2 regions of the Halomonas sp. HG01 genome follow, and region 2 is predicted to be linked to the other one. Evidence: riboswitches for the same ligand, from Rfam matches in the RefSeq annotation. Region 2 holds a riboswitch; the other holds the start of a gene.
The links. A riboswitch is a leader RNA that binds a small molecule or an ion and turns the genes downstream of it on or off. The one in region 2 is predicted to bind thiamine pyrophosphate.

Region 1: it holds a riboswitch for thiamine pyrophosphate, as region 2 does, so the genes downstream of both, thiC (phosphomethylpyrimidine synthase ThiC) here and UN84_RS01720 (sodium:solute symporter) in region 2, are expected to answer to the same signal.

The regions. Positions count from the first base shown of each region.
Region 1 covers NZ_CP022134.1:2,564,302-2,567,462, forward strand. Annotated here, with positions in the region: gene tenA (thiaminase II) at 116-784, shown strand; TPP riboswitch at 978-1,097, shown strand; gene thiC (phosphomethylpyrimidine synthase ThiC) at 1,174-3,063, shown strand; gene UN84_RS12250 (heavy metal translocating P-type ATPase) at 3,136-3,161, opposite strand, start outside.
Region 2 covers NZ_CP022134.1:370,466-373,626, forward strand. Annotated here, with positions in the region: gene UN84_RS01710 (hypothetical protein) at 42-791, shown strand; gene UN84_RS01715 (hypothetical protein) at 917-1,594, opposite strand; TPP riboswitch at 1,708-1,820, shown strand; gene UN84_RS01720 (sodium:solute symporter) at 1,810-3,161, shown strand, end outside.

The DNA of each region.
Region 1 (3,161 bases), 1.5 Mb from region 2:
TAGGGAATCAGGCGGCGGGCCGGCGCGCCCTCCTTGTGCCCCGGCTCTCCCTCACCGCCTCCGCTACGCCCGTGCGCACCCTACGGCATCCGCTCTCATCGGAATCGGAGGCAAGATGGGCCGTCGCTTCAGTGATCTCACCGCCGCCTGCCAGGCCGACTGGCGCGCCTACACCGAGCACGACTTCGTCCGCGCCCTGGGCGCCGGCACGCTCGAGGCGGACGCCTTCCGCCACTACCTGCAGCAGGACTACCTGTTCCTGATCCACTTCGCCCGCGCCTACGCCCTGGCCGCCTACAAGAGCCGCGACCTGGACGAGCTGCGCCAGGCCTTCGACGGCCTGAAGACCATCCTCGACGTCGAGCTGGACCTGCACCGCGGCTTCTGCCGCGACTGGGGCATCACCGAAGACGACCTGGCGGCGCTGCCCGAGGCCCGCGCCACCCTGGCCTACACCCGCTTCGTGCTCGACGCCGGCAGCCGCGGCGACCTGCTCGACCTGCGCGTGGCGCTGGCCCCCTGCCTGGTGGGCTACGGCGAGATCGCCAACTGGCTCGAGGCGCAGCCGTTCACCGTGCGCGGCGACGCCAACCCCTATGACGCCTGGATCGCCATGTATCGGGGCGACGAGTTCCAGCAGGCGATGCACGCCGAGATCGCCTGGCTGGACGCGCGGCTCAGTGAGGTGACGCCGGCGCGCTTCGACCAGCTGGCGCGACTGTTCCGCGACGCCACCCGGCTGGAGATCGACTTCTGGCAGATGGGCCTGGATCGCGCGGACTGATTTAGCGGCAAGCTGGCCGTTGAGACAGGAATCGCCGGGGAAGGCCTCAGAGGAGGCGCTGTGAATACTTCCCTGTACGCTACCGACGCCATCCCTGGCGTAGGACCTCCTCTTCGGCCTTCCCCGGCTCTGCGGCGAGCCCGGACCAAACAGACAACATGATGCAATAAGGCCCGCCACCACAGCGGGCACACCACGCTTGACGGGGTGCCGTTGAAGACGGCTGAGATCATGCGGCGCGAGGCGCCCAAGCATGGATCCCGTTGAACCTGAACTGGCTAGGACCAGCGTAGGGATCAAGCGACACGCGGCGGCGCCTCGGCGCCGGCCGCCCCTGTCCTCCCCGACGGTCCTCCCTGACGAACCACTCAAGCCAAGGGAGCACGACCATGAGCAAGACCACCCATTTCCTCAACGAGAGCGCCCGCGTCGACGAGGCCGCCGTGGCCCCGCTGCCCGGCTCGCGCAAGGTCTTCGTCGAAGGCTCGCGGCCCGATATCCGCGTGCCCTTCCGCGAGATCGGCCTGTCGCCGACCCGCACCTCCGGCGCAGATGAAGAAAACCCACCGCTGCTGGTCTACGACACTTCCGGCCCCTACACCGACCCCGAGGCCACCATCGACCTGCGCCGCGGCCTGCCCGAGCTGCGCCGCGCCTGGATCGAGGCCCGCGACGACACCGAGTTCCTCGACGGGCCGACCTCCGAGTACGGCCGCCGCCGCGCCAACGATCCCATGCTCGCCCCGCTGCGCTTCGAGCTGACCCGCACGCCCCGCCGGGCCAAGGAAGGGAAGAACGTCACCCAGCTGCACTATGCGCGCCAGGGCATCATCACCCCCGAGATGGAATTCATCGCCATTCGGGAAAACCAGAAGCGTCAGACGATGGGCAGCGAGGAGGTCGAGCGCCTCCTCGGCCACCAGCATCCGGGCGAGGCCTTCGGCGCCCGCCTGCCCGAGGAGATCACGCCTGAGTTCGTGCGCGACGAGGTGGCCGCGGGTCGCGCCATCATCCCCAACAACATCAACCACCCGGAATCCGAGCCGATGATCATCGGCCGCAACTTCCTGGTGAAGATCAACGGCAACCTCGGCAACTCGGCGGTCACCTCGTCCATCGAGGACGAGGTCGACAAGATGACCTGGGGCATCCGCTGGGGCGCCGACACCATCATGGACCTGTCCACCGGGGAGAACATCCACGAGACCCGCGAGTGGATCATCCGCAACGCCCCGGTGCCGATCGGCACCGTGCCGATCTACCAGGCGCTGGAGAAGGTCAACGGCGTGGCCGAGGACCTGACCTGGGAGGTGTTCCGCGACACCCTGATCGAGCAGGCCGAGCAAGGCGTCGACTACTTCACCATCCACGCCGGCGTGCTGCTGCGCTACGTGCCGCTCACCGCCAGACGCACCACCGGCATCGTCTCCCGCGGCGGCTCGATCATGGCCAAGTGGTGCCTCTACCACCACCGCGAGAGCTTCCTCTACGAGCACTTCGAGGAGATCTGCGAGATCTGCAAGCGCTACGACGTCGCCTTCTCGCTGGGCGACGGCCTGCGCCCGGGCTCGGTGGCCGACGCCAACGACGAGGCCCAGTTCGCCGAGCTCGAGACACTCGGCGAGCTGACCCGCATCGCCTGGGAGCACGACGTCCAGGTGATGATCGAGGGCCCCGGCCACGTGCCCATGCACCTGATCAAGGAGAACATGGACAAGCAGCTCCGCGAGTGCGACGAGGCGCCCTTCTACACCCTCGGGCCGCTGACCACCGATATCGCGCCGGGCTACGACCACATCACCTCCGGCATCGGGGCGGCGATGATCGGCTGGTACGGCTGCGCCATGCTCTGCTACGTGACGCCCAAGGAGCACCTGGGCCTGCCCAACAAGGACGACGTCAAGACCGGCATCATCACCTACAAGATCGCCGCGCATGCTGCTGATCTCGCGAAGGATCACCCGGCCGCCCAGCGCCGTGACAATGCCCTGTCGAAGGCGCGCTTCGAGTTCCGCTGGGAGGACCAGTTCAACCTGGGCCTCGACCCGGACACCGCCCGGGAATACCACGACGAGACCCTGCCCAAGGACTCGGCCAAGGTGGCGCACTTCTGCTCCATGTGCGGGCCCAAGTTCTGCTCGATGAAGATCAGCCAGGAGGTCCGCGACTACGCCAAGGACAAGGGCCTCGACGGCGACCAGGACGCTGTGATGAAGGGCATGGAGGAGCAGGCCGAGAAGTTCCGCCAAGAGGGCGCCGAGCTGTACAAGGAGGTCTGACCTCACGCCTTGATGCAGAACGCCGCGCCGGCAATCAGCCGGCGCGGCGTTTTTGTAGGCCGCCAGGCTAATTCAGTTTGCCGCGGGCGAGGCGGCAA
Region 2 (3,161 bases):
CGGAGACCAGGGAGCCACGGATGCTTGCACGAAATGCACTGATGATCGCCACCTTCTTTGCCATGTTTTCCCCGGGGATAGCCAGCGCTCAGCAAGATGGCCTGGGCTCGGAAGCCAATGATCCGACGGCCTCCGTCATGGCCTTCCAGCTGCAGGACTTCTACACGTACCGGTACCACAACCTCGACGACGAGGACGGAAACCGCATGCAGTTCCGCGCCGCCATTCCGTTCTCGCTGGGCGACTCCAGCAACATCTTCCGGCTCACCGCGCCTTACGTGGCCGACTCGCCGAATGACTCGAGCGGCTGGTCCGACATGACACTCTTCGACCTGGTGACCTTCGACCGGTCATGGGGGCGATTCGGCGTGGGTGCGGTAGCGCTGTTGCCGACCGGGGAAGACGGCCTGAGCGCCGAGAAATGGGGCCTCGGTCCCGCCGTGGGCTTCGTGGCCAGCCAACCCTGGGGGATATGGGGGCTGTTCAACCAGAACGTGTTCACGGTGGCGGGAGACGACGACTACCGCGACGTGAATATCTCGATCGTGCAGCCGATCGTGAACTACAGCCTCGGGAATGGCTGGTCGGCGGGGGCCTCCGACATGTCGATCACCTATGACTGGGAGCAGCATGATTGGGTGAGCCTGCCCCTGGGCGTTGCGCTCAACAAGCTGGTGAGGATTCAGGAGTATCCGGTGCAGTTCACGGCCAGCTATGAGCACAACTTCTACGACGAGGGGGTGAGCGCCTCGGACACCCTCAACCTCACCGCGAAGCTGCTGTTGCCTTGAACGGCAGCGGTGAGTAGGGGGCCGCTGGTCGCCTCCGAAGCGCTAAAGATCAATGACGTCTCAGGCGATCCTGGCCCCTTCCATGGAAGCTTCTGCCTCCTCCTGAGGCCCCGCTCCGGTATCGCCTAGGGGCGGATATGGGCCATCTCCAGCAGCTCGCTCAGCGGTTCCAGCTGGCCCACGTGCAGCACCAGCACGCACTCGCCGGGTTCGTCGGCGGCGGGGCGAACGATGGCGAATTCGCCTTCCTCCAGATGGAATTCGTGGATCTCGCGGCTGCCCTCGGGCGTATTGCAGCGGATCGAGCGGTAGGCCTCGTCCTCGCCGTAGGTCAGGCGGTGATAGACCTTGAAGAAGGTATAGAGCGACAGGCCGCGGGGAAACGCCGGCCAGCGGGCCGGGTTGTCTCGAGTCTCTGAGTCGACCTCGAGGCCGTCGGCCTCGGCGCCGGCGATGGCACTGGCCAGCGGCTCGGCGAGCAGGCTGTCGGCCTCGCCCGGCAGCGGGGCGAGACGGTCCAGCGCCTGCTGGTAGCGCTCGGCGATCGCACGCAGGTCGGCCGTCTTGCCCAGCGCATGGTCGCCATGTCGCAGGTCTTCGGGGGCGCAGCCGCCGTTCTCCCAGCCGTGGATCACCCTGAGCGTCAGTCGCCCTTCGCGCATCGGCGCCTCCAGCAGCGCCTGGAGGGCGATGCGCAGGTGCAGCTGGCGCTCGGGGACGCCGTTGTCGAAGGCGGCGTAGGGCTCGGCGAAGATCCGGTGCAGGCAACCGGGGGCGTGTTCCTTGGCTTCGGTAAACGGCATGGCGGGGTCCGGGCTGGTTGTTCGAATGGCGGGAAGGATGTGTCATGCTGGCGTGGCAATCCGGATATCGGCCATTTTGGCCCTGTCTTGAGGATCGCCACTACTAATCCATTCACTGTCGCCAGGGGAGTCTCGCCGGCATCGGCGGGGCTGAGAGAGCGTGCGTCGCTGACCCTGGAACCTGATCCGGTTCACACCGGCGGAGGAAGTGCGACATGCCTTATCTGACGTCAGCCGTGCTTGGCGCGGCGCTTTTGTGTTTCACCGTTCTGGGCCTGCGTGCCCGCCGGGCCGACGGCCCGCTCGACGACTACGTTACCGCCCGCAACTCCCAGTCGGCCCCGACCCTGGGGCTCTCCTTCCTGGCCTCCGGCATGGGGGCCTGGATCCTCTTCGCGCCGCCCGAGATCGGCGCCTTCGTCGGCCCGCTGGGTCTGGCCGGCTATGCCATCGGCTCGGCGCTGCCGTTCATCGTGCTCGGCGCCTTCGGCCCGGCCATCCGCCGTCGCCTGCCGGAGGGGCGCAGCATCGGCGAGTACGCCGAGGCCTGTTTCGGCGCCGGCATCCGCCGCTGGGTGGCGCTGGTCTCGGTGCTGTACATGGGCTGCTTCCTGGCCGCCGAGCTGACCGCCATCGGCGCCATCACCGGGCTGCTGTCGGACGTCCCGGTGGCGCTGGTGGTGGTCGGCGTGGCGGTGGCGACCCTGCTCTACACCGCGCTGGGCGGGCTGCGTGCGAGCCTGGCCACCGACCGCTGGCAGGCCTGGCTGCTGCTGGCCCTGCTGGGGGTGGTGGGCGGCGTGGCGCTGGCCCGGTTGCCCGAGCTGCCGGCCGAGGCCGCGCTGCCGTCGATCCCCGCCGCGGATGCCCTGTCCGTGGCGCTGACGCTGGTGATCGCGGTGACCGCGGCCAACCTCTTCCATCAGGGCTACTGGCAGCGGGTGTGGGCGGCCCGGGACGACCGGGCGCTGGGGCGCGGCGCCTGGCTGGGCGGCGGCATCACCGTGCTGGTGGTGGCGGTGGTCGGCGGCCTCGGCATGCTGGCCGCCATGGCGGGCGTGTCGCTGGGCGAGCCGCCGATCCCGTTCTTCGCGCTGCTCGCCGAGGCGCCGGGCTGGCTGGCGCTGCCGGCGCTGGTGCTGGCGGTGACCCTGGTGGCCTCCAGCGTCGATACCCTGCAGAACGGCATCGCCTCGCTGGTGGTGGCCGGCAGCGGCCGTCGCGGCCTGTCGCTCAGGGCGGCGCGGTGGGTCACCGTGGCGCTGATGGTGCCGGTGGTGGCGATCGCCCTGCAGGGGCTCTCGGTGCTGCGACTGTTCCTGATCGCCGATCTGCTGTGCGCGGCCATCGTGGTGCCGGTGCTGCTGGGGCTGTGGGCGCGGATGAGCGCCATGGCGGCGCTGGCCGGCGGTCTCGCCGGGCTGGCGGGCGCGGTGCTGCCGGGGTGGGTCGCCTCGGGCAGTGCCCTCGATGGCCTGCTGGCGGCGAGCTTTCCCGACGGGGTGCCGACCCTGCCGCCCTTCCTCGGTGCGCTTCTGGCCTCCAGCGCGGTGGCGCTGCTGGTGGC